DNA from 2 places in the Pseudomonas sp. NPDC089530 genome. Region 2 is predicted to be linked to the other one. Evidence: predicted binding sites of a transcription regulator. Region 2 holds the regulator's gene; the other holds the start of a gene.
The links. The regulator sigma-54, encoded in region 2, starts transcription at its own class of promoters, with help from an activator protein. The targets are predictions, from matches to a motif close to ANTGGCATNNANNTTGCTNT.

Region 1 (8,476 bases), on a different contig from region 2:
AGGAGTTTGTCTACCAGGGTGGTCTTACCATGGTCAACGTGGGCAATGATGGCGATGTTGCGTAGATTTTCGATCACTTGTGTATCTCGATCAGAGGATTCGGTGTGCTGACAAGTTTTGGCAGCGATTAACAATAGAGTCAGGCTTTGCCGTTACAGCTTGACGGTGGCGTCGGGGGGCCGGTGACGCAAGCCACAGGCAAACAGCCCCGGGCACTTAGCTCGGTCTATAAACGCGCACATTGGCATGTCCCTCACTGAGCAGATGGTGAGCATGCAGGCGACTCATCACGCCTTTGTCGCAATACAGCAGGTACTGGCGAGTAGGGTCCAGTTCCTTGAAGCGCGCATTCAGTGCATAGAACGGCAGCGCTTTTATCTCGATGCCAGCAAGCTCCAGCGGGTCGTCTTCCTGGGCATCCGGATGACGGATGTCGATGACGATCTGACCGGCCAGCGCCTCGCTGACTTCTTCGATCTGCAAATCCTGGCCCAGTTCATCGATCACCCGATCGATCGGCACCAGCTTGGCCCGCTCGATCGCACGCTCGAGCACCGCCATGTCGAATTCTTTCTCTTCATGCTCCACGCGATGGCGCTTGGCATGGGTCTTGGGGTTCACCGAGATGACCCCGCAGTACTCCGGCATGTGCTTGGCGAAGTCGGCGGTGCCGATTTCGTTGGCCAGGTCGATGATGTCCTGCTTGTGGCTGGCGATCAGCGGGCGCAGCACCAGCTTGTCGGTCACGCAGTCGATCACCGAGAGGTTCGGCAGGGTCTGGCTCGACACCTGGGAAATCGCCTCGCCGGTGACCAGCGCATCGATGTGCAGGCGGTCGGCGATGCTCGACGAAGCACGCAACATCATACGCTTCAAGATGACGCCCATATGACTGTTGTCGACTTTGCCGAGGATCTCGCCGAGCACTTCCTCGAACGGCACGCTGACGAACAGCACGCGCTGGGAGCTGCCGTATTTCTTCCAGATGTAGTGCGCGACTTCCATCACGCCCAATTCGTGTGCACGTCCGCCCAGGTTGAAGAAGCAGAAGTGCGCCATCAGGCCGCGGCGCATGATCTGGTAGGCCGCCACCGTGGAATCGAAACCGCCGGACATCAGCACCAGGGTCTGTTCCAGGGCGCCCAGCGGGTAACCGCCAATGCTGTTGTGCTGGCTGTGGATCACGAACAACCGTTGGTCGCGAATTTCCATCCGCACTTCGATTTCCGGCTCTTTCAGGGAAATCCCGGCTGCGCCGCACTGCCGGCGCAGCTGGCTGCCGACGTATTTCTCCACGTCCATGGAGCTGAATTCGTGCTTGCCGGCGCGCTTGCAGCGCACGGCGAAGACTTTCCCCGCCAGGGCCTCGCCGAAGTGCTGCTTGCACTTGGCGACTATGTCGTCGAAGTCGCCCAGCGGGTATTCGTCAACCTGCAGGAAGTGCGCGATGCCCGGCATGCAGCTCAGGCGCTCGGTCATTTCCTTCAGGGCTTTGGGCTCGCTGACCGCGGTTTCCAGCTCGAGGTTGTCCCACACACCATTGACCACCACGGCCGGGTCCAGGTCGCGGAGCACGGCACGGATGTTCTTGGCCAGCTGACGGATGAAACGCGTCCGTACCGGGCGGCTCTTGATGGTGATTTCCGGGAAAACTTTAACGATTAGTTTCATGAAAACAGCGCGCGCTGGGCCAGCCGAAAAAGGGGGGCGCGGATTATAGCGGAAATTGCTCAAGGTTTAACCAATTAATCTGCACTTGGTTTTCAATGCACCAAAATGGGTCACTGCACGATAAAAACGCAACATTGCGGTGCGCCATTTTGCCAATTTGGCCCACGTGCCCCCTGGAATGCGTGAGATTGGGGCATAAAACCCATCTCGGGGCACTGGCATGCAATTTGCTCCCTTGTGAGGCAGGTTGCCATGGCCGAGTATCGGCGCCGGCATCACCCACATTCTAAGGGCACACCAACACCGCCCGAAGCCACCCCGGAGGACACTATGTCGAAGTCGGTTCAACTCATCAAAGATCATGACGTCAAATGGATTGATCTGCGCTTCACTGACACCAAAGGCACTCAGCACCACGTGACCATGCCGGCCCGTGATGCGCTGGATGAGGACTTCTTCGAAGCCGGCAAGATGTTCGACGGTTCCTCCATCGCGGGTTGGAAAGGCATCGAAGCCTCCGACATGATCCTGATGCCGGACGACGAAACCGCCGTACTGGATCCGTTCACCGAAGAGCCGACCCTGATCCTGGTGTGCGACATCATCGAGCCTTCGAGCATGCAGGGCTACGACCGCGACCCACGTGCGATCGCCAAGCGCGCCGAAGAGCACCTGAAAGCCACCGGTATCGGCGACACCGTATTCGCCGGTCCAGAGCCTGAGTTCTTCATCTTCGACGAAGTGAAGTTCAAGTCCGATATCTCCGGCTCGATGTTCAAGATCTACTCCGAGCAAGGTTCGTGGATGTCCGACCAGGACGTGGAAGGCGGCAACAAGGGCCACCGTCCAGGCGTCAAGGGCGGCTACTTCCCGGTTCCACCGTTCGACCACGACCACGAAATCCGTACCTCCATGTGCAACGCACTGGAAGAAATGGGCCTGACCGTCGAAGTCCACCACCACGAAGTGGCGACTGCCGGCCAGAACGAAATCGGCGTCAAGTTCAACACCCTGGTGAAGAAGGCCGACGAAACCCAGACCCTGAAGTACGTTGTGCACAACGTTGCCGACGCCTACGGTCGTACCGCTACTTTCATGCCTAAGCCTCTGTACGGCGACAACGGCTCGGGCATGCACGTACACATGTCGATCTGGAAAGACGGCAAGAACACCTTCGCCGGCGAAGGTTATGCCGGCCTGTCCGATACCGCCCTGTACTTCATCGGCGGCATCATCAAGCACGGTAAGGCCCTGAACGGCTTCACCAACCCGGCCACCAACTCCTACAAGCGTCTGGTTCCAGGCTTCGAAGCGCCAGTGATGCTGGCCTACTCGGCTCGCAACCGCTCCGCTTCGATCCGTATTCCTTACGTGTCGAGCCCGAAAGCCCGCCGTATCGAAGCCCGCTTCCCGGACCCGGCTGCCAACCCATACCTGGCCTTCGCCGCTCTGCTGATGGCCGGCCTGGACGGTATCCAGAACAAGATCCACCCTGGCGATGCCGCTGACAAAAACCTGTACGACCTGCCGCCAGAAGAGGCGAAAGAGATCCCACAAGTTTGCGGCAGCCTGAAAGAAGCCCTGGAAGAGCTGGACAAAGGTCGTGCGTTCCTGACCAAAGGCGGCGTTTTCAGCGACGACTTCATCGACGCTTACATCGCCCTGAAAAGCGAAGAAGAAATCAAGGTCCGCACCTTCGTGCACCCACTGGAATACGAGCTGTACTACAGCTGCTGATCCGGTAGCGCCGCGATACGCGGCGTGACATGCTGCAGAACAAGTAAAGGGCCTCCTTCGGGAGGCCTTTTTTATTGCCCGCCAATCGCCCCGAAGCATTCCCCCTGGTGATCCATCCATGGATAATCCGCGCCTTTCGCGCCCCCTGTCCGGCGCCTCGACGAAGGGATTCGTATGCAGTGGACTCGTTCTCTCGGCCTGATCGCCTGCCTGGCGTTCGGCAGCACCCAGGCTGCCCCCTTTTATGCCGACAAATCCCTGGCCCACCCGCTGATCACCGGCCTGGCGGAAAGCCAGGCGACCCTGGCCTTTATCAAGCGGGGTGGCAGCGTCAAAGGTTATTACTCCGTCGATCCGGACGAGAGCCAGCCACAGCTGCTGGATGACTTCGGCAATGCCACGATCGAGTCCGTGTTCAACATCGCCCTGGACAGCGAGTCCCCGACCCGCCTGGTGCTGTTCAAACAGCGCGGCCAGTATCGCCTGTATGCCTACCGTTATGACGAAAACGAACAGCGCTACCTGCGCCTGGAAAAACTGCAGCCCGCCCTGGAGCGCATCACCAAAGACCGCAAGAAACTCGATGCCCCGACGGTAAAACAGGCCCTGCGCCAGCTGACACCATTGAACTACAGCTTTTTTTACGAAGACTCGGGCATCGACGAATTCAACCAGCTCGACCACTCGGCCGGCACCCTGGTGGGCTATTTCGACCAGAGTGGGCAACCCATCACCGCCAATCCACCCGGAACCGACCAGTACAGCTATAAAAAGACTTTCGCCGAAAAGGATGGACGCTTTCTCACCGCCAGCTACTGGCGCGGCGAAGCACCTGCGCCGCAGGGCGAGCCCTTGCTCTACAGCTACCGGGCCAGCCGCATCGCCTGGGAAACCGAACCGCAGCGCTTCACTGGCAGCGAGGATGGCCCCTACCTGGAGTACTCCAATTCCGGCGCCGTCGCCGCCCAGGGTGCTTACGCCCAGGGCCAACGAACCGGTGAATGGGGTATTGGCGACCCACAGGGTAGCTGGTCCCAGGGCCGCTATATCGAGGGCAAACGCCAGGGCAAGTGGAGCCTGTCCAATGAGAGAGAAGGCTACCTCATGACCGGCGAATACCAGGATGATCTGCGTGAGGGACGCTGGGAGCTGTCCTACGGCGAAGGAGGCGAACCCACTGTCACCGGCTTCCAGACCTATGTCCACGGGACGCTCAACGGTCCGAGCGAAGAGAAGGTGGACGGTTTCACAGAAAGCGGCAGCTATCGCAACGACAAACGCGAAGGTCCATGGGTTACCCAAGCAGGTCGCGGCAACTTCGAGAACGGCCTGAAAAGCGGCCCGTGGGTCCTCAAGACGGACAAGGGCCATAGCCAGAGCGTGAACTTCGTCGCCGGCAAAAAAGAGGGCGAGTTGCGTGAAACCGACACCAAGGGCGTGCTGCTTCTGACCGAGCATTACAAGGCCGACGTGTTGTCCGGCACCCGCGAAGGCTACAGCCCAAGCGGCAAACTGCAATATTCGCAGGCATACGAGAACGGCAAGCGGGAAGGACGCTCACTGGATTACAGAGAAGATGGAAGCGTACTGAGCGACATCACCTGGCACAACAATCGATACGAAGGCCCGCATCTGACCTTCCTGCCCGACGGTACGCCGGCCACGGTCGGACGCTTCGAGGGAGGGCGCTTTATCGGCCTGATGAAACAATACGATCGGGACGGAGTGCTTTATGAGGAAGCCAACTGGTGCCGCTTCGACAAGCTCGGCTCAACCGTCGGACGCTGTGGAAAACAACGGCGGTTCACCCGCGGAAAGCTGTCCTGGGAAGCGGACTTTCTCTTTGGCAGCCCCCAGGGCTCTGTCGAGTACAACGATGAAACAGGCCAAAAGATCCGCGAGAAGATCGTCGGCGACAATGACCAGATCACTCAGCGCACCTACTACGACAATGGGCAGGTCGAGTGCCAGAAAGACTCGGTGGGGTTCACTTGGATGACCGTCAACCAGCAACAGGTGAAAAGTCATGAATCCGACGGCCAACTGACCGGCGAACAACGGTGCTATCACCGCAACGGCGCGATCAAGAGTCGCGAACGGCTCGAAAACGGCTTGAGCGCTTGCCGGATCGTCTATGACGAAAACGGCAAGCGCGTCTCTTCAAGCCCGACCGGTTGCGATGCGACCGCGACCGCTGCAGCCAGTCAATGAGCCACCTGAGCCCAAGCGTTTGCCCGGCACTGCGGTTTTGCGTGCATCATGGCCGCCCACTTATCCCCAAACCGTCGAGACCGCCCATGACTTCGCGATTCTGCCTTGCCCTGTTGACTCTGTTGCTGGCTGGCAACGCCTGTGCCGCACCCGCCGCCCTCGCTCCGCTACTGGGCAGTATCGAAGAACGCCTGGCCATCGCCGACCAGGTGGCGTTGAGCAAATGGGACAGCCACAAGCCGGTGGAAGACCGCCCCCGCGAGCGGGAAGTGATTGCCGCCGCGGTGGCCCTGGCACCGGACTACAAACTCGAAGGCGCGGCGGTAGAACAGTTCTTCGCCGCGCAGATCGAGGCCAACAAGCTGGTGCAATACGCCCATCTGTCCGAGTGGAGTTTGCAAGGCAAGGCACCGGATGCGCCGCGCCCGGACCTGGTGGGGCAGATCCGTCCGCAACTCGATCGGTTACAAAAACGCCTGCTGCAGCAACTGGCCGACTTCAGCCCCTACCGCAACGACCCGCAGTGCCCGTCCTGGCTGGCCCAGGCTGCCCACGGCGGCGATCGGGCCGCACTGCGCCAGCTGGCGCTGATCCGCGCCACTGCCGAGCTTTGTGTGTACAAAGGTTGAAGCGACGAACCAGGGCCCGGTCCGCGGCTCTATGCTGGAGGCACTTTCGCCTTCGAAACCGCCGACCAGCCCCAGGAACGCCGCCATGCGCTTGCACTGCCTGTACCTGCTGTTGCTGACCGCCCTGCCGGCCGCCGCGCAGATCTATCGCTACACCGATGCCGACGGCAATACCGCCTACAGCGACCGACCGCCGGCCGGCGTACCGGCTCAGGCGGTCGAGCTGGCGCCGCTGAACCGCATCGAGGCGCCCCGCCCCACCCTCGCGCCGGCCAGCGAGCCCGAACTACTGCCGCCCGCCAGCGCCCCGACCTACAGCACCCTGGAACTGAACGGCGTGCCCAACGGCGGTGTGGTGCGCGCCAACAACGGCACCTTCAACGTCGAGGTCCGCCTGCAACCGCGCCTGCACAGCGCCCACCACCTGCGCCTGCTGCTGGACGGCCGGCCCTATGGCCAACCCGGCAACGTGCCGAGCCTGCAACTGCTGAACCTCGATCGCGGCGAACACCGCCTGGCGGTGCAGGTGCTCGATGGCGAGCAGGTGGTACAACAAAGCCCGACGCTGACCTTCACCCTGCAACGGACTCATCGGCCCTGAGGCCTTGCCGCGCCTGGGCCTGCGAATACAGGCGCCGCTCATGCTCGAGCAGCCAGCGTTTGCGCCACAGCCCGCCGCCATAACCGGTGAGGGAGCCGTCGGAACCTATCACCCGGTGGCAGGCAATCACGATGGATATCTGGTTGGCGCCGTTGGCCCGGGCCACCGCCCGCACGGCGGAGGCCGAACCGATGCTGTTCGCCACCTCGGCGTAACTGCGGGTGGTGCCGGGCGGTATCGCCCTGAGTGCCTGCCAGACCGTGCGGGTAAAGGCCGAAGCATTCAGTGCCAAAGGCGTGACGAAACTCGCCGATTCCCCGGCGAAAAAACGCCGCAATTCGTCCTCGATCTGATCGATGGGGGCAAAACGCCCGAAGCCGATGGTCGAGCCGGTGTGCTTCTGCAGGCGCTTGAGCTCAGTGGCCAGGGCCGGACGGTCGAAGAACTCCAGCAGGTGCAGCGCCTGCGCATCGGCCACCGCCAGCATCGCCCCGATCGGGGTTTGCAGCCAGTCGGCCTTGAGCAGTTCGCAACCGCGCAGGTTCGACGGTGGCTGGCCGATCAGCCGGCTGAAGGCACTGCGAAAACCGCTGTCGGAATCGAAACTGGCGCTGATCTGCGCCTCGATCACGCTGGCGCCGCATGCCAGTTGCTGCATGCCTTCGCCGAGGCGGCGCAGGCGGGCCATTTCCAGGAAGGTCACGCCGAAATGGCGCTTGAACGCCCGGCGCACGGTGGAAGGATCGAAGCCACGCTCGATCAGATCGCCTTCATACCAGCGCTTGTCGGCATGGCTTTCCAGTAAGCCAAGCAGCTGCTTGACCATGGGCTCCTGGGCACCGGTCTGCTCCAACGGGCGACAGCGCAGGCAGGCACGAAAACCGGCCTCGACGCAGGCCTTGATCGAACTGAAGAACACCGTGTTTTCGCGCTTGGGCTTACGCGCCGCGCAGGTCAGCCGACAGAACACCCCTGTGCTCTTCACCCCGACGAAGGCGAACCCGTCATAGGCCGGATCGCGTTCGAGCAGGGCGCGGTACAGGGTGTCATCGTCGGGCAGTTGAAACAGCAAGGGGGCGTTGTCCATGGCCGTCTCCAGCACCAGAGGGAAATGTCTGTGCACTGTAGAGCAGCGATGTAGCGAATGCCGCCGCAAATCAGGCGTTGATTCGCCGACGCGGGAAAAACAGCACTATATTGGTGCACTAACCTGCACCTTCCTTCATCCGACAGCCCATTTTGGTTCGAAACTACCCAGCAGCCCTGTCCGAACGCTGTGTAATAGAGCTTCAAACGGCTGTTTCAGGGCTCGCGCGCTTCTTTTCGGAGCCTTGGTTTGGTTTTTGCATTTTCCTGACATCAGCGCCTTACCCGCGCGCAATCCGGGACCGGCCCCGGCTTGCCTTGCTTCAAAAGAGGTCAACATTTACCCATGACCATCAGCGATCAACTGCACCGTTTGCTCCTCGACAACCTGACCACCGCGACCATCCTGCTCAACGCCGACCTGCGCCTTGAGTACATGAACCCGGCGGCGGAAATGTTGCTGGCCATCAGCGGCCAGCGCAGCCATGGGCAATTCATCAGCGAGCTGTTCACCGAGTCGGCCGAAGCCCTGAGCTCCCTG
Region 2 (18,881 bases):
ACGTCAGCCTGTCCATCGACAGCGGCCAGATCGTCGGCCTGCTCGGCCCCAACGGCGCCGGCAAGACCACCTGCTTCTACATGATCGTCGGCCTGGTCCAGGCCGATCAGGGGCGCATCCTGATCGACGACCTGGATGTCAGCCATCAGCCGATGCACGGCCGCGCCCGCGCCGGGATCGGCTACCTGCCCCAGGAAGCCTCGATCTTCCGCAAGCTCTCGGTAGCCGACAACATCATGGCCATCCTCGAGACCCGCAAGGAGCTCGACAAGGCCGGTCGTCGCCAGGAGCTGGAAAGCCTGCTGCAGGAATTCCACATCAGCCACATCCGCGACAACCTCGGCATGAGCCTCTCCGGCGGCGAACGTCGTCGTGTGGAAATCGCCCGCGCACTGGCCACCGCCCCCAAGTTCATCCTGCTCGACGAACCTTTCGCCGGCGTGGACCCGATCTCGGTAGGCGACATCAAGCAGATCATTCACCACCTGAAGGCCAAGGGCATCGGCGTGCTCATCACTGACCACAACGTCCGTGAAACCCTGGACATCTGCGAAACCGCCTACATCGTCAACGACGGCCAACTGATCGCCGAAGGCGACGCCGAGACCATCCTCGCCAACGAGCTGGTCAAGGAAGTGTACCTGGGGCATGAGTTCCGTCTGTAAGCCTTGAGGTGTTTGGCTGGTCGCCAGAGCGCCTGCCGCGATAAAACCCCACCGTTTTTATTGTTACAGCGCTCTAGGCAAACACTTCAGTTTCAGGCATATAATTTGCTTATGTTTGGCGCTCACGCGCCCTGTAGTGGATGGCGCATGTGCGCCGGCGAATAAGGTGTTAAGCCCCTGCCATGAAACCATCGCTAGTCCTCAGAATGGGCCAGCAGCTGACGATGACCCCGCAGCTGCAACAGGCCATCCGCCTGCTCCAATTGTCGACCCTGGACCTGCAACAGGAGATCCAGGAGGCCCTGGAGTCCAACCCGATGCTCGAACGCCAGGAAGAAGGCGACGACTTCGATAACACCGATCCACTGGCCGACAACCCCGAGCAGAAGCCCAATACCGATCTCCAGGAAACCTCCTATCAGGAAACCGCCCCAACGGTGGACAACCTCGAGGACGGCGAATGGAACGAGCGCATTCCCAACGACCTGCCGGTCGACACCGCCTGGGAAGATGTCTACCAGACCAGCGCCAGCAGCCTGCCCAGCAACGATGACGACGAGTGGGACTTCACCACCCGCACCTCGGCCGGCGAAAGCCTGCAGAGCCATCTGCTCTGGCAGTTGAACCTGGCGCCCATGTCCGACACCGATCGCCTGATCGCCGTGACCCTGATCGACTGCATCAACAATCAAGGCTACCTGGACGAGACCCTCGAGGAAATCCACGAGGCCTTCGACCCGGAGCTGGACATCGAACTCGACGAAATCGAGGCCGTCCTGCACCGCATCCAGCAATTCGAGCCAGCCGGCATCGGTGCCCGCAACCTGGGCGAATGCCTGCTGCTGCAACTGCGACAGCTACCCGCCAAGACGCCTTGGCTGACCGAGGCCAAGCGCCTGGTCACCGACTTCATCGACCTGCTCGGCAGCCGTGACTACAGCCAGCTGATGCGGCGCATGAAGCTCAAGGAAGACGAACTGCGCCAGGTCATCGAACTGGTGCAGAGCCTCAACCCACGCCCGGGCTCGCAGATCGAATCCACCGAAGCCGAATACGTGGTCCCCGACGTCATCGTGCGCAAGGACAACGAACGCTGGCTGGTGGAACTGAACCAGGAATCCGTGCCACGCCTGCGCGTCAACCCGCAGTACGCCGGTTTCGTGCGGCGCGCCGACACCAGCGCCGACAACACCTTCATGCGCAACCAGCTGCAGGAAGCCCGCTGGTTCATCAAGAGCCTGCAGAGCCGCAACGAAACCCTGATGAAAGTCGCCACCCAGATCGTCGAGCATCAGCGCGGCTTTCTCGAGTACGGCGATGAAGCGATGAAACCCCTGGTGCTGCATGACATCGCCGAAGCCGTCGGCATGCACGAATCGACGATTTCCCGGGTGACCACGCAAAAATTCATGCATACCCCACGGGGCATTTATGAACTGAAATACTTTTTCTCCAGCCACGTCAGTACCTCCGAAGGCGGTGAATGCTCGTCCACGGCGATCCGCGCGATCATCAAGAAACTGGTCGCCGCGGAAAATCAGAAAAAGCCGTTGAGTGACAGCAAGATCGCTGGTTTACTGGAGGCACAAGGCATTCAGGTAGCCCGCCGTACCGTCGCCAAGTACCGCGAATCCCTTGGGATTGCGCCTTCCAGCGAACGGAAGCGGTTGATGTAACCGCCGGGCTCGCCACAGCGTTCCAGTGGCAGGTCAATCGACCTGCCGCTTTATGCACTGGCAACGAAGGAGAAGCTGTATGCAAGTCAACATCAGTGGACACCAACTGGAAGTGACCGAACCCCTGCGCGCTTACATCGGCGAAAAACTCGACCGACTGGAGCGGCACTTTGACAAGATTACGAATGTGCAGGTAACGCTGGCCGTCGAGAAGCTGAAGCAGAAAATCGAGGCCACGCTGCACATCCATGGTGGGGAAGTCGTCGCCAACGCAGAACATGACGATATGTATGCCGCCATCGACTTGCTCACGGACAAGCTTGACCGCCAACTGAAAAAGCATAAGGAAAAGCAACTCCACCTTCTCCAAGGCACGGGTCGCTAACACTCCCCTCCCATGATCCGACTTGAAAGCATCCTGACCCCCGGCCGTTCCCTGGTGAACGTGCCGGGCGGCAGTAAAAAACGCGCCCTCGAACAAATTGCCAACCTGATCAGCCGCGAAGTGCCTGAGCTGGAGATGCAAGATGTCTTCGAAAGCCTGATCGCCCGTGAAAAGCTGGGTTCCACCGGTTTTGGCAACGGCATCGCCATTCCACACTGTCGCCTCAAAGGCTGTGAGTCGCCCATCAGTGCCCTGATGCACCTGGACGCTCCCATCGATTTCGACGCCATCGACGGCGCTCCGGTCGACCTGCTATTCGTACTGCTGGTCCCGGAAGCCGCCACCGATGCTCACCTAGAACTGCTTCGGCAGATCGCCAGCATGCTGGACCGCAAAGAGGTGCGCGACAGACTGCGCAGCGCCACCAGCAACGAAGCCTTGTACAAGGTTGTCCTGGACGAACAGAACGGTCAGTAGCCATGCGTTTGATCATCGTCAGCGGCCGTTCCGGCTCAGGTAAAAGCACCGCCCTCGATGTACTTGAGGACAACGGCTATTACTGCATCGACAACCTGCCAGCCGGGCTGTTGCCGGAACTGGCCGAGCGAGCGCTGATCCACACCGAGCTGACCCAGCCGCTGGTCGCCGTTTCCATCGACGCCCGCAACCTGCCGAGCCACCTCTCGCGCTTCCCCGAACTGCTCGAGGAAGTGCGCAGCCGGCATATCCAGTGCGATGTGCTGTACCTGGACGCCGACGAAGAAACCCTGCTCAAGCGCTTTTCGGAAACCCGTCGCCGCCACCCCTTGAGCAGCAACAACCGCTCGCTGGCCGAGGCGATCGAAGACGAAAGCCATCTGCTGGGCCCGATCGCCGACCTCGCCGACCTCAAGGTCAACACCACCAACCTGAACCTGTATCAATTGCGCGATACCATCAAGTTGCGCTTGTTGAACCAGCCGGAACCGGGCACGGCCTTTCTGGTGGAGTCCTTCGGATTCAAGCGCGGCATGCCGGTCGATGCCGACCTGGTGTTCGATGTGCGCTGCCTGCCCAACCCGTACTGGAAGCCCGAGTTGCGTGCCCAGTCCGGACTCGATCAACCGGTCGCCGAATACCTGGCCGCCCAGCCGGATGTAGAGGAAATGTTCCAGGACATCTCCAGCTATCTGCTGAAATGGCTGCCTCGCTTCGCCGCCAGCAACCGCGCCTACGTCACTATTGCCATTGGCTGCACGGGCGGCCACCACCGTTCGGTCTACCTGACCGAACGCCTGGGCCAAGTCCTGCAGAAATCCCTGAAGAACGTCCAGGTCCGCCACCGCGACCTTAGCTGAAAGGATCTACCCCGCGATGCCTGCTCTGGAAATTGAAATCATCAACAAACTGGGCCTGCATGCCCGTGCCTCGGCTAAGTTCGTCGGCGTGGCCGGCCAGTTTCCCTGCCAGATCCGCGCCGGCAGGACGCCAGAGTCGATGGTCGACGGCAAGAGCATCATGGCGATGATGATGCTGGCCGCCGGCAAAGGTACCCGGATTCATCTGAAGACCGAAGGCGAGCAGGAACAGGAGGCGCTGGAAGCACTGGTGGCGCTGATCAACAACTTCTTCGACGAAGGCGAATAAGCCCGGCAGGGCAACCCTGCCGGACAGGCACTCAGGCGAGTGCCGTATCCATCACCATCATCAGGCAAAAACCGATACACAGCCCCAGGCTGGCCAGTTTTTCATGACCGTTGCGCCGTGATTCCGGAATCACCTCATGGGTGACCACCAGCAGCATGGCCCCCGCCGCCAACGCCAGCCCGAGCGGCAACAGCATCTCGGCCAGGCTCACCAGCCATGCGCAGAGCAGAGCGAACACCGGCTCCACCAGGCCCGAGGCGGCACCGATCAGAAACGCCTTGCCCCTGGACATGCCAGCCCCGGCCAGCACCAGGGCAATCACCAGGCCTTCCGGCACATCCTGCAAGGCGATCCCCATGGCCAGGCTGTCCGCCTCCGGCATACCACCACCCGCGGAAACGCCAACGGCCATGCCCTCGGGAATGTTGTGGGCAATGATGGCAAACACAAACAACCAGATTCGCGGCGGGATAACCGGATGCTCCAGGGTGCCCACCAAGGCCTCCGGATTACCCGCCGACACCTTGCGGTCCACCAGGAACAGGGCAAAAGCCCCGAGCATGATGCCGAAGCTGACCACCCCGCTCGACGCCCAAGCCGACAAGCCAAGGTTTTCCGCCGCGGCGATCCCGGGCACGATCAGCGAAAACGCCGTGGCCGCCAGCATCACCCCGGCGCCGAAGCCCAACAGGGTGTCGCTCAGCGCCACCGGCATCTTGCGAATGACCAGCACCGGCACCGCCCCCAGCGCGGTGCCCAGCGCACAGATCGCGCCACCCTGCAATGCCCGCGACAAGCGCGGCTCCAGGTCCAGCCAGGACAACCCCTGGGCCACTAGCAATGCAGTACCCGCCAACAGCAACAGCGAACCGAACGCGTAGCGAAACATCCGCCCGCTGCTGATCGTCAGTGTTTCAGTGCCCATAGTCAGCCTTAGATATTTTTATCGGAGGGGGCTCAAACCAGCGCAGCCTGGTAGCGCTGGGCGACCTCGGGCCAATGGATCACGTTGTAGAAGGCATTGATGTATTCCGGCCGCCGGTTCTGATAACGCAGGTAATAGGCGTGCTCCCAGACATCCAGGCCGAGAATCGGGGTATTGCCGTTCATCAGCGGGCTGTCCTGGTTACCGCTGCTCTCGACCACCAGGGTCTTCACCGGGGTCACGCTGAGCCAGGCCCAGCCGCTGCCGAAACGCGTGAGCGCCGCCTTGGTGAAGGCCTCCTTGAAGCGCTCGAAACCACCCAGTTGCGCATCGATCGCCCTGGCCAGCGCGCCATCCGGCTGGCCTCCGCCGGTCGGCGCCATCACCGCCCAGAACAGCGAGTGGTTGGCATGGCCGCCGCCCTGGTTGATCACCGCCGCTCGCAGTTTTTCCGGCAATTGCCCGACCCCGGCCACCAGCCGCTCTACCGGCCACTCGGCCCATTCGGTGCCTTCCACGGCGGCGTTGAGGTTGTTGATGTAGGTCTGGTGGTGCTTGGTGTAGTGAATCTCCATGGTCTGCGCATCGATGTGCGGTTCCAGGGCGTCGTAGGCGTAGGGCAATGCAGGCAAGGTAAAGGACATATCAATGGGCTCCGTAACGGGGGGCATCGAGGGGCGCGGCGACAGCGGTCGATTGCGCCACATTGCTCTGCAGCAGGCGCTGGGTACGGGGGTATTCGCCATGCTCAGCGATGAAGTTGAGCAACTCGACATAGGTCTTGCTGCTCTGGCGCAGCGCGGCTTCCCGCAGCGCCGGCGCCAGGCGGCTGTCCTGCAGGGTCTGCAACAGCCGCTGATGGATGGCGCAGAGGTATTCCGCGCTCTCCTCCGGCTGGTTCAGGCGCAGGTGCAGGTCCGCCAGGTTGTGGTGGGAGACGACACAGGCCGCCACCGCTTCGTCGGCATCGCTCCAGCGCTCGAACAACACCTGCGCCAAAGCCAGGGCCTGCAGGTAATACTCACGGGCGTCCACCAGGTCGCCCTGCAGGAAGAAACGGTTGGCCCTTTCGATCGTGCGTTTCCAGTGCTCCATGGTGAACCTCCAAGGCAATGTCGGGATTTACACGCCGCCCGCGGTGAGTTTTTCCGGGTCGAGCAGGATCTCCAGCTGGCTGCGCGACAGGTCGGTGTGCTCCAGGGCCACGTCGATCACCGGACGCCCCTGCTTGTAGGCGGTCTTGGCGATTTCCGCGGCCTTCTGGTAACCGATGATCGGGTTGAGCGCCGTGACCAGGATCGGGTTGCGCGACAGCGCCTCCTTGAGCTTGGGCTCGTTGACCTTGAAGCTGGCGATCGCCTTGTCCGCCAGCAGTCGGCTGGAGTTGGCCAGCAGCTCGATGCTGCTCAACAGGTTCTGGGCAATGATCGGCAACATCACGTTCAGCTCGAAGTTGCCCGACTGCCCCGCCACCGTGATTGTCATGTCGTTGCCGATCACCTGGGCCGCCACCATCGCCGTGGCCTCGGGAATCACCGGGTTGACCTTGCCCGGCATGATCGAAGACCCCGGTTGCAGCCCTTCCAGCTCGATCTCGCCGAGGCCGGCCAAGGGTCCGGAGTTCATCCAGCGCAGATCGTTGGCGATCTTCATCAGGGTGACCGCGATGGCCTTGAGCTGGCCGGAGACCGCCACCGCGGTGTCCTGGGAGCCGATCAGGGCGAACAGGTTCTTGCCCGGGGTGAACTGCACCTGGGTCAGGCTGCTCAGTTGCCGGCTGAAACCCGCGGCGAACTGCGGGTGGGCGTTGATCCCGGTGCCCACCGCGGTGCCGCCCTGGGCCAGGGATTGCAGGCTCGGCAACAGGTCCTGCAAGTGGCCGATATTGGCCTTGAGCTGCTGTGCCCAGCCATCCAGCACCTGGCTCATGCGTACCGGCATGGCGTCCATCAGATGGGTACGGCCGGTCTTGATGAACGGATGGACCTCGAGGGCCTTGCGCTCGATGACCTGTACCAGGTGCACCAGCGCCGGCAGCAATTGCTCATGCAGGCCCAGCGCGGCACTGACGTGAATGGTGGTAGGGATGATGTCGTTGCTGCTCTGCCCGCAGTTCACATGATCGTTGGGGTTGACCGGCTCACCCAGCAGGCGGCTGGCCAGGGTGGCGATGACCTCGTTGGCGTTCATGTTGGAACTGGTGCCGGAGCCGGTCTGGAAGATATCCACCGGGAAATGCTGCATGAAGTCGCCTTCCAGCAGGCCCTGGGCAGCATCGACTATGGCCTTGCCCTGGGCTTCGCTCAGTTGCTTGAGCTCGACGTTGGCCTTGGCCGCGGCCGCCTTGGCCAGGATCAGCGCGCGAATGAATTGCGCCGGCATGCGCTGGCGGCTGATGGGGAAGTTGTCCACCGCACGCTGGGTCTGTGCGCCATACAGCGCCTGCTCTGGAACATGCAGTTCGCCCATGCTGTCGCGTTCGATACGGGTATTACTCATCGGGAAATCCTTGCACCAGTTCGATAAGGGGAATGGAGGGCAACAACGAGCAGGTCGCCAGTTGCCAGGCATGGCTTTGCCAGCGCTTGAGCCGGCATTTACAGGAAGAGAGGCGTTCCAGGTCGCGCAACGGCCGCCAGGCCTGGTCCAGGCACTGGCTGCGCCAATGCCAGGGCAGCGCGGTATCGGTGGCGGTGTCGAGCAACAGGCGGAATGAGGTTTCGGCGATCAGCCAGGGCGAGGTGGCGGTACAACACGCCAGGTAGCGCCCTTCGGCCAGGTAATGCTCGATCAGGCGCGGTTCGTCAGGATCGAGGGCACAGCGGATCTGGCGACTCATCCAGCGCCAGCTTTCGAGGTAAGGCTGCTCATGCAAGGCAGAACTCATGACCGGGGCTCATTCGATAATGAGATTTATTATTATATGATATTGAGAATCAAAACAAGCATGCGGAGCGCCGCTGCCCCTGCATGGATCCCCAGCCCTTAAAAAACCGGCGCAATAAAAAAGCGCGCGCCCCGAACGGGACGCGCGCTTCTGCCGACGCAGTCGCAGCTTAGCTGCCGGCGACCGTCATGCGTTCGATCAGGACCGAGCCGGTGCGGATGTTGCTGCGCAGCTCCAGATCGTTACCCACGGCGATGATCTGCTTGAACATGTCGCGCATGTTGCCGGCGATGGTCACCTCCTGGACGGCGAACTGGATCTCGCCGTTTTCGACCCAGAAACCGGCCGCGCCCCGGGAATAGTCGCCCGTGACCATGTTCAACCCGTGGCCCATCAGTTCGGTGACCAACAGACCGCGCCCCATGCGGCGCAGCAGGGCCGCCTGGTCTTCCTCGCCATGGGTCACGAACAGGTTGTGCACGCCACCGGCGTTGGCGGTGCTGGGCAGGCCGAGCTTGCGCCCGGAGTAGGTGCCGAGCACGTAGGACACCAGCTCGCCGTTCTCGACGAAAGGCTTGGCATAAGTGGCCAGGCCATCGCCGTCGAACGCCGAACTGCCGAGGGCGCGCATCAGGTGCGGGCGCTCGTCGATGGTCAGCCACTCGGGAAACAGCCGCTGGCCCAGCGCGCCTTCGAGGAACGACGACTTGCGGTACAGGTTGCCGCCGGAAATCGCCCCCAGGAAGCTGCCGAACAGGCCGCCAGCCAGCTCCGCGGAAAACAGCACCGGCACTTCGCAGGTCGGCACCGGACGGGCGCCCAGTCGGCTTGCGGCCCGTTGCGCGGCGCGCTGGCCAATGATCGCCGGATCGGTTAGCAACTGGCCCTGGCGGTTGACGTCGTACCAGTAATCGCGCTGCATCTGGCCATCGGCCTCGGCGATCATCACGCAGCTCAGGCTGTGGCGAGTCGAGGCATAACCGCCGATAAAGCCGTGGCTGTTGCCATACACACGGCATCCTTGATGGGTGCTCAGGGTGGTGCCGTCGGCGTTCTTGATCCGGCTGTCGGCGGCAAAGGCCGCGGCTTCGCAGGCCAGCGCCCGTTCGATGGCCTGCTCCGGGGTAATGTCCCAGGCGTGGAACAGGTCGAAGTCCGGCACGTCCCTGGCCATCAGCGCGGCATCGGCCAACCCGGCGCTTTCGTCTTCCGAGGTGTGCTTGGCGATCGCCAGGGCCGCGGCGACGGTTTCACGAATGGCCTCGGGGCCGCTGGCCGAGGTACTGGCCGAACCCTTGCGCTGACCAACGTACAGCGTGATGCCAAAACCCTGGTCGCGATTGAACTCGACGGTTTCCACTTCCCGCTGGCGGACCGAAGTCGACAGGCCCTGCTCCAGAGAAACCGCCACTTCGCAGGCACTGGCGCCCTGGCGCTTGGCCTCGGCGATGATCTGCTCGACTTGTTCCTGCAGTGCCGGCAAAGCCTGCGGGCCGACGCTTTCTACTGCACTCATGGTGTTCTCCACTCAAATTCTGCTTTCGCTCAAGGCCTTCGAGCGACCGGGCCGGACAAGCGGCCCCCGACTGGTTATCATGGCGGCGTTTCTTTGCGGACTGCCACCATGGTTGATTCTTACGACGACTCCCTCGATGGGGAGAAAAGCAAATCCCAGGTCAAACGCGAGCTGCATGCTCTGGTTGATCTCGGCGAGCGCCTTACAACACTCAAGCCTGACTTGCTGAACAAACTGCCGTTGACCGACGCCTTGCGCCGGGCCCTGGCGGATGCGCCCAAGCATGTCGCCCATATCGCGCGTAAACGCCACCTGCAATTCATCGGCAAGCTGATGCGCGATCAGGACACCAGCGCGATCCTGGTACTGCTGGACCAGCTCGACGCCTCCACTCGCCAGTACAACGAACGTTTCCATAACCTGGAACGCTGGCGCGATCGCCTGATCGCTGGCGATGACGCGGTCCTGGAGAAGTTCGTTGTCGACTATCCGGAAGCGGATCGCCAGCAACTGCGCTCCCTGATCCGTCAGGCCCAGCACGAGGTGGCGCATAACAAGCCGCCCGCCTCCAGCCGTAAAATCTTCAAATACATTCGCGAGCTGGACGAGATTCAACGCGGCCTGCGTTAAACCTCGGCCCGGGTGGGTTGCCACGCACCCCACCCATCGCGTCACGCCTCAAGCGCCCGTGCCACCCACGGTGATCGCATCGATCTTCAAGGTTGGCTGGCCGACACCCACCGGCACCGACTGTCCATCCTTGCCACAGGTTCCCACACCGCTGTCCAGCGCCAGGTCGTTACCGACCATCGACACCCGACTCATGGCTTCCGGCCCGTTGCCGATCAGGGTCGCGCCCTTGACCGGCGCGGTGATCTTGCCGTCCTCGATCAGGTAGGCCTCGCTGGTGGAGAACACGAACTTGCCACTGGTGATGTCGACCTGACCACCGCCCAGATTGGCGCAGTAGATGCCCTTCTTCACCGACGCGATGATTTCCGCCGGATCGCTTTCGCCGCCCAGCATGTAGGTGTTGGTCATGCGCGGCATCGGCAGGTGCGCATAGGATTCGCGCCGACCGTTACCGGTGCGGGCCACCCCCATCAGGCGGGCATTGAGCTTGTCCTGCATGTAGCCCTTGAGCACACCGTTCTCGATCAGGGTGGTGCACTCGGTCGGGGTGCCTTCGTCATCGATGCTCAGCGAGCCACGACGCCCGGCCAGGGTGCCGTCGTCGACGATGGTGCAGAGCTTCGAGGCGACCATTTCGCCCATGCGGCCGCTGTAGGCCGAGCTGCCCTTGCGATTGAAGTCACCTTCCAGGCCGTGGCCCACCGCTTCGTGCAGCAGCACGCCGGACCAGCCGGAACCGAGCACCACCGGCAAGGTACCGGCCGGCGCAGGAATGGCTTCCAGGTTGACCAGAGCCTGGCGCAAGGCCTCGCGGGCGTAGCCCATGGCGCGGTCTTCACTGAGGAAATAACGGTAATCGGTACGACCGCCGCCGCCATGGCCGCCACGCTCGCGGCGACCGTTCTGCTCGACGATCACGCTGACGTTGAAGCGCACCAAGGGCCGCACGTCCGCCGCCAGGCCACCGTCGGTGGAGGCCACGAGGATGCGCTCCCAGACCCCGGCCATGCTGACACTGACCTGCTGGATGCGTGGGTCCAGGGCACGGGTCGCGGCGTCGACGCGCTTGAGCAGCTCGACCTTTTCCGCGCGGCTGATGACTTCCAGCGGGTTGTCCGGTGCATACAGTTGCGCCACGTCCTGGGTGGTAAAGGCCTGCACGGTGCCGTTCTGCCCGGCCCGGGAAATCGAGCGCGCGGCGCGGGCCGCCTGGCCCAGGGCCTCGAGGGTGATGGCATTGCTGTAGGCGAAACCGGTTTTCTCACCCGACTGCGCGCGCACGCCAACGCCCTGGTCCAGATTGAAGCTGCCTTCCTTGACGATGCCGTCTTCCAGCGACCAGGACTCGGAAATCTGCCCCTGGAAATACAGGTCGGCGGCATCGATCCCCGGCCCGGCCAGATCGCCGAGCACGCCCTGCAGGCTTTCCAGGGTCACGCCGCCGGGCGCCAGAAGGTGTTCACTGACTGAAGATAACAACCCGCTCATATGCTTTACGCCTTCAATTCGTCGTTCTTAAGCAAGTCGCTGCGCGCCTTGCGAGAAAAAGCGCCGGTGACTGGCCACCGGCATGCGCGCCCGGATGGACGCCTGTTCGCTGCTGTCACGTTCGGCCAGCAGCACGGCCTCGCCCTGATCCTGTTGCGCCAGCACCCGGCCCCAGGGGTCGACGATGGCCGCATGGCCGAACGTTTCCCGGGGTCCCGGATGAGTACCGCCCTGGGCCGCCGCCAGCAGGTAACACTGTGTTTCGATGGCCCGGGCGCGGATCAGCACGTCCCAATGCGCCGCGCCGGTCACGGCGGTGAACGCCGACGGGGCACTGATCAGTTCCGCCCCCGCGGCCCGTAATTCGCTGTACAGCTCCGGAAAGCGCAGGTCGTAGCACACGGTCAGGCCAAGCCGGCCCACCGGCGTATCCGCCACCACCACCTGCTCTCCATGAGCATAGTCATCCGACTCGCGGTAACGGCCGCGATTGTCGGCCACGTCCACATCGAACAAATGCAGCTTGTCGTAACGCGCCACCTGCTCGCCGTGCTCGTCGATCAGCAGCGAGCAGGCACGGGCCTTGGCTTCGGGCTGGTCCACCGGCGGCAGCGGCAGGGTGCCGGCCACTATCCATAACTTGAGGTCGCGGGCGGTCTGTTTCAACCAGGGCAGGATCGGGCCTTCGCCACGGGCCTCGGCACGGCCGATGGCCGCCGCGTCGCGGCGCCCCATGGCGGCGAAGTTCTCTGGCAGTACCGCCAGCTGCGCACCGCCGGTGGCGGCCTGTTCCAGCAGGCGCTGCGCCTGCTGCAAATTGGCCGGCACGTCGCTCTGGCTGACCATTTGAATCACCGCAAGAGACATGGCGCACTCCGAAGTGGGATATGTGGCCATGCTACTCCATAGGCCCGTGCCACGGTTTTTCAAAACGGTTTGTCGAAGGTGATTTTCGGGTCCTTCCAGGGGCCCTTGACGTTGTAGTTGACGCTGGCGAAACGCGACACCCGGTCACCGATCAGCTTGTCGATCAGGAACAACGCCCCACCCACTGCCGGAGCCCCGACAATCAACGCGGCGATCGGCAGGTTGTTGGTCACCGGCAGGGTCACCTGCAGCTTGGCATCGACCTGGTCGCCCACCAGGTCCAGGGTGCCATTGAGCTCCAGGTTGCTCGACGGGCCGGTCAAGGCAATGGGTTCGCGGGTCACGTAAACGCCGTTGCTGGCCACCAGCAATCCCTTGACCCGGTCGTAGCTCAGGCCCTTGCCGAACAGGTCGGAAAAGTCCAGGCGCAGGCGCCGGCCGATGGAGTTGAAGTTCAACAAGCCGAATACCCGCAGGGCCTGCGCCCCGCCCTCGACCTCCACGAACTGGCCTTTGCGCAGGGTCGCATCGAGGCTGCCCGAGAAGCGCTTGAGCCCGACCCAGGCCGGCGAGCCGGGCCAGCGCCCGTCCACGTCCATATGGAACTCTTCGCTGGTCACGGTCGGGGCAAACCCCCAGTTCTTGAGCACATCGGCCAGGTTCTTGCCGCCCAGGCGGCCCTTGTACCAGCTGCTGCTGGCCCCCGGCTCGCCCTCCCAGCCACCGGCGCCTTGCAGCAGCATGCCCTTGAGGCCCAGGTCGAGACTGTTGAAGGCCATGCCCTTGGCGGTCGGGCGCACTTTCAGCGACCAGCCGCCGATCAGGTCCTTGCCCTGGTACAGCTGGTTGATCCACAGATCCAGCGCCGGGACTTTCTTCGGGTCAACCGAAGCCAACGGGTCCGGTGCGTTCTCGTCGGCCTGCACCGTCGGGTCCGCGGCCGGCAGGCGCACGTATTGCAGATTGATCGCCATTGGCGCTGCCTTGGCATCGGGAATCGCCACATCGCCCTTGGCCTGCTGGCTGTCGAGCTGCAAGGCCCAGGCCGACGGCTTGCGGGTCAACTGCACGCGGGCCTCGTCCAGGGTGGTACCGAAGCCGATGAGCTTGCCCACCTTGAAGTCGGCGCCGCTGAGCAACTGCCTGGCGCTGCCGCCCGTGTCTTGCCCGGCATAACGATCGACCAGCGCCTTCCACGGTTCCACGTCCAGCTCCGAGAGCACCCCGCGTACCCGCAGGCCCTTGGCCGTCGGCAGCACAGCGTCGCCCTCGCCGAGGAACAACTCGCCACGGCCCTCGGCCAGATTGCCGCCCGGCGCGGCGAAGGTGAAGTTGGCCAGCTCGCCGTAGTCGAACCAGTAACGCCGCTCGGCGCCCTGCAAAGTCATGCGGAACACACTGTCACGCCCCTGGCTGGCCGCCATGCCGAACGGCGCCGGCAGATCGACGGCAACCCCCTTGAGGTTGGAACTGACCATCAACTGGCTGTCGGCGCCGTCGAGGTTGAGCTGCAACTGGTAAGGGATATCGCCGGAAACCGGCAGCGGTTGGTTGAACTTCAACCACTCCGTGAGCTTCTTGACCGAGACCTGGCCCTTGGCGACGACCCGGGTGTCGAGCCTGCCAGGGCGACCGTCGGCAAAGATCTGCGCGGTCACTGGCCGCTCGAAGGCCTGGGCGCTGATGCCCTGGCCGCTCAGGCCCTTGCCGCTGTCGAAGCGGAAATCGCCCTTGAGCTGGCTCAGCTCCAGCTCCGGCTCGCTCAACTTGAGTCGCGCCTTGTTGGTCTTGAAATCCACCAGGACCTTCGGCTCTTCGCCTTTGACCAGCGGGATATCCAGTTTCAGGCTGCCCTGCAGGTCGCCCTCGCCCTGCCAGCCGGCAAAGGTCGGGCCGGTGCCGATCGGCGCATCCTGGAGAATCTTCAAACCGTCGCCCAGGCCGCCGGCGAACTCGCCGTCGATAAACATGTGGGTGTTCTGCCCGGCGGGCACATGGGGAATATTGACGTAGACATCCTTCACTTGGGTGTCGAGCAACTGGCCCTGGCTGGCGAGGATGCGCACACCGCTGTCCTCGATAAACACGTCGCCACTGACCTTGCCGATATGCGGCCAGCCCGGCTGAAAGGCCAGCTCGGCGTCGTGGACCTTGAAGAACAGGCTGATGCTGCGTGCCTCATCGGTCGCGCCATGGTTCAACGAACCCTGGTACTGGAAGAAACCTTGGTCCACCGCGCCCTTGAGGATCGCCGTGCGCAGCCATTCGTCCAGCGCCGGACTGAGCACTTCGGGCAGGTATTTGGCGGTGTAGCGTCCGTCGCCGTCGACCAGGCCGACCCGCAGGTCCATGTAGTCTTCCTGGGTGTGGTCGAAATGCAGGCGGATCAGGAAGTCGCCGGCGATCTTGCCCTCCTCGCCCAATACCTTCAGGTACGGCGCAATCAGGGTGAAGCCCTGCTGGTCGAGCTTCCAGGTCAACCGAGCGTTGGCCTGCAGGTACTGCCAGGGCTTGGCGAAGATCGGGTCCAGGTGCAGGGAGAAGTCCTTGCTGTCCATACGCAACTCGCCCTGCCCCAGGTCGCCGCTGATGGCGCCGCTGACGTTACGGGCCGCCGGCGCGCCGTGATAGGCGTCGAACCCGACCCGCTCCAGGTTGGCGGCGAAGCTCAGGCGCTGATCGCCGCTGGCTTGCGGGCGGTAGTCGAGCAGGATATTGCGCAGCGCGCCGGTAACCTTGAGGTGGTCGATAACGGTCGCCACGTTATCCGGCAACGGCGCCCAGGCATCCAGGACCGGGGTGATCGGCGTCAGGTCGAGGCGGTCGGCCTGCAAGTGCCAGAGCTCCTCGACACTGTTGACGGCGCCGGTCTGCCGCAGTTGCAGGCGCGACTCCCAGCGTGTCTCGCCCAGGTTCATGGCCAGCGAGTCGAACAGCACACTGAAGCCTTCCTCGTTGCGCTGGAAGTAGGCATTGAGCCCGAGGTTCTTCACGGTGATCGGTTTGCGCTCGTCATAGGCGCCGTGGATCTGCGGGGCATTCAGGCGCACCACCAGGCTGCGCAGCAGGCCATCGCCCCAACTGAGCCAGAACTCGCCACCGGCCTTGAGCTCGGAGAACGACCATTGCTGGGTCAGGCGCGCCGGCAACCATTTCGCCCAGTCGCTTTGCGGCAGGCTCAGGTAGGCATCGGCCTGCCCTTCGCGCCAGGCGCTGGCCTGGAGCCGGGTGCGCAGGCTGAAGGCCAGCGGCTGCCCGTCCGGCAGGGTCAGGCGCGCATCGAGGCGTTGCCGGCTGGGACCGGTACGCAGGTTCAGGCCGACATAGGTCAGCGCGATCGCGGCATGATCGAGGGGCTGCAGGGTCACCTGGCTATCGAGCAGCGACAGCTCGCTGACCATCTGCAGGCGGTTGAGCAACTGCTCGGGGTCGAAAGGCTGGTTATCCTGCACCGGCAGGCCTTCGAGCGCCCAGCGCCCGTCCGCGCCTTCTTTCAGGCTCAGGTTGAGGCCGCTGAACTCCAGATGTTCGACCCGCAGTTGCCGCGCCAACGCGCTGCCCGGCACGTCCGGCGCCACCCGTACCTGATCCAGGCGCAAGGCGTTGGCGCCCTCGCCGACGGTCACATCGTGGGCCAGGAGGATCGGCGAGAAACCGCTCCAGCTGCCTTCCAGCCGGCCGATCTGCACCGGCATGCCCAAGGCTTCCTGGGCCTTGGCCTGGACCTCGGCCCGATATTCAGCCACCAGCGGGGTCAGTTCCCGACCCAGGCTGACGTACAGCGCCGTCAGCACCAGCAGTAACGCACAAAGCCCCAGCCCCCAGCGGGTCAGAGCAGCGAGAAAACCCATCAGACGCTCCATGTCAGTTGGCTCCCGTGGCAAGAATCATGCACAGGCCGAGGCCAACTGCATCCGGTAAGTGGAAGGTACGCGGACTCAGAGCAGCACCACGTCGTATTGTTCCTGGGAATACATGGTTTCGACCTGAAAACGTATGGTCCGGCCGATAAAGGCTTCCAGTTCCGCCACGTTGCCCGACTCCTCGTCGAGCAGCCGGTCGACGACTTTCTGGTTCGCCAGGACTCGATAACCCTCGGCCTGATAGGCCCGCGCCTCGCGCAGGATCTCCCGGAAGATCTCGTAGCAGATGGTTTCCGGAGTCTTTAGCTTGCCCCGTCCCTGGCAGCTGCTGCAGGGCTCGCACAGGATCTGCTCCAGGCTTTCCCGGGTGCGCTTGCGGGTCATCTGCACCAGGCCCAGCTCGGTGATGCCGATGATGTTGGTCTTGGCGTGATCGCGCTCCAGCTGTTTTTCCAGGGTCCGCAGTACCTGGCGCTGGTGCTCCTCGTCTTCCATGTCGATGAAGTCGATGATGATGATCCCGCCCAGGTTGCGCAGGCGCAGCTGGCGGGCAATGGCAGTCGCCGCCTCGAGGTTGGTCTTGAAGATGGTTTCTTCGAGGTTGCGGTGCCCGACGAAAGCCCCGGTGTTCACGTCGATGGTGCTCATGGCTTCCGCCGGGTCGACCACCAGGTAGCCACCGGACTTGAGCGGCACCTTGCGCTCCAGAGCCTTCTGGATTTCATCCTCGACACCATAAAGGTCGAAGATCGGCCGTTCCCCCGGATAGTGCTCCAGGCGATCGGCGATTTCCGGCATCAGCTCGGCGACGAACTGCGTGGTTTTCTGGAAGGTTTCCCGGGAATCGATGCGGATCTTCTCGATCTTCGGGCTGACCAGGTCACGCAGGGTACGCAGGGCCAGGCCGAGGTCTTCGTAAATGACGTTGGGGGCACCGATGGTCTTGATCTGCGCGCCGATCTGGTCCCACAACCGACGCAGGTAGCGGATGTCCATCATGATTTCGTCGGCGCCCGCGCCCTCGGCGGCGGTGCGCAGAATAAACCCGCCGGCTTCCTTGATGCCTTCCTGGGCCACGCAATCGCTGACCACCTGCTTGAGGCGCTCACGCTCGGCTTCGTCCTCGATCTTCAGGGAAATGCCGACATGGGCAGTGCGTGGCATATACACCAGGTAACGCGAAGGGATCGACAGCTGGGTGGTCAGCCGCGCGCCCTTGGAGCCGATCGGGTCCTTGGTCACCTGCACCACCAGGCTCTGCCCCTCATGGACCAGGGCGCCGATGCTTTCCACCGCCGGCCCTTCGCGCAGGGAGATTTCCGAAGCATGAATGAACGCCGCCCGATCCAGGCCGATATCGACGAACGCCGCCTGCATGCCGGGCAGCACCCGGACCACCTTGCCTTTATAGATGTTGCCGACGATGCCGCGACGCTGGGTCCGCTCGACATGGACTTCCTGCAGCACACCGTTTTCGACCACCGCCACACGCGACTCCATCGGCGTGATGTTGATCAGAATCTCTTCACTCATGGCTGGGTCTCGTTCAGGCATATTCACTAGGGATGGCCGCATCGGTCGGGGACGGCGCTCAGCGCACTGCAAGGTGTTGCCAACAGGGTATGCCGAAATGGCCCAGCAGTTCTGCGGTTTCGCAGACCGGCAAGCCGACGACGGCGGAGTAACTGCCATTGAGCCCTGCCACGAATACCGCCGCAAGCCCCTGGATGCCGTAACCGCCGGCCTTGTCCCGCGGTTCGCCACTGGCCCAGTAGCGTGCCGCCTCGGCCTCGTCGATCCCCCGGAACCGCACCAGGCTGCGCACCACCCGCGATTCGCAACGCTGGCCTTCGAGCACCGCAATCGCCGTCAGCACTTCATGTTCGCGATCCGCCAGGGCCATGAGCATCGACTGCGCATCGGCCTGGTCCACGGGCTTGCCCAGAATCCGCCCATCGAGGACCACCGCCGTATCGGCACCCAGGACACAGGCCCCGGCCTGGGGCTGGTCGCCGGCGATCAGCGCATATCCGGCCGCCGCCTTGTCCCGCGCCAGGCGCTCGACATAGGCCACGGGGCTTTCATCGGGGAGCGGGGTTTCATCGATATCCGCGCTGATGGCGGTGAAAGGCACGCCGATCTGCGTGAGCAGTTCGCGCCGACGCGGCGAGCCTGAGGCGAGGTAAAGCGTTTTCATCAAGACATCTCCCTGTCGAGGTACGGGCAAATGCCTGACCGAATCAGTTGATTTTGAAGCGTCGGCGCAACCCGCGCAAAGCGAAGCTGACCCAGGGCCAGAGCAAGGCGCTGACCAGGGCCGGCAGAACCAGGGCCAGGGTCGGCTGACGGT

Region 1: the regulator sigma-54 is predicted to act here: its motif matches at 1,886-1,905, upstream of glnA (glutamate--ammonia ligase).

Annotation. Positions count from the first base shown of each region.
Region 1 is NZ_JBNNVU010000136.1:76-8,551, forward strand. It holds partial or broken gene ACQKQA_RS28365 (GTP-binding protein) at 1-128, opposite strand, end outside; gene thiI (tRNA uracil 4-sulfurtransferase ThiI) at 217-1,671, opposite strand; gene glnA (glutamate--ammonia ligase) at 2,002-3,408, shown strand; gene ACQKQA_RS28380 (hypothetical protein) at 3,583-5,619, shown strand; gene ACQKQA_RS28385 (chorismate mutase) at 5,706-6,248, shown strand; gene ACQKQA_RS28390 (DUF4124 domain-containing protein) at 6,334-6,849, shown strand; gene ACQKQA_RS28395 (bifunctional transcriptional activator/DNA repair enzyme AdaA) at 6,821-7,936, opposite strand; gene glnL (nitrogen regulation protein NR(II)) at 8,282-8,476, shown strand, end outside.
Region 2 is NZ_JBNNVU010000089.1:2,627-21,507, reverse strand. It holds gene lptB (LPS export ABC transporter ATP-binding protein) at 1-665, shown strand, start outside; gene ACQKQA_RS24725 (RNA polymerase factor sigma-54) at 848-2,341, shown strand; gene hpf (ribosome hibernation-promoting factor, HPF/YfiA family) at 2,421-2,726, shown strand; gene ptsN (PTS IIA-like nitrogen regulatory protein PtsN) at 2,739-3,203, shown strand; gene rapZ (RNase adapter RapZ) at 3,206-4,063, shown strand; gene ACQKQA_RS24705 (HPr family phosphocarrier protein) at 4,080-4,352, shown strand; gene ACQKQA_RS24700 (ZIP family metal transporter) at 4,384-5,277, opposite strand; gene ACQKQA_RS24695 (superoxide dismutase) at 5,310-5,921, opposite strand; gene ACQKQA_RS24690 (hypothetical protein) at 5,923-6,372, opposite strand; gene ACQKQA_RS24685 (class II fumarate hydratase) at 6,400-7,776, opposite strand; gene ACQKQA_RS24680 (FagA protein) at 7,769-8,164, opposite strand; gene pmbA (metalloprotease PmbA) at 8,334-9,680, opposite strand; gene yjgA (ribosome biogenesis factor YjgA) at 9,789-10,310, shown strand; gene tldD (metalloprotease TldD) at 10,359-11,801, opposite strand; gene ACQKQA_RS24660 (carbon-nitrogen hydrolase family protein) at 11,829-12,668, opposite strand; gene ACQKQA_RS24655 (YhdP family protein) at 12,728-16,531, opposite strand; gene rng (ribonuclease G) at 16,607-18,064, opposite strand; gene ACQKQA_RS24645 (Maf family protein) at 18,123-18,728, opposite strand; gene mreD (rod shape-determining protein MreD) at 18,772-18,881, opposite strand, start outside.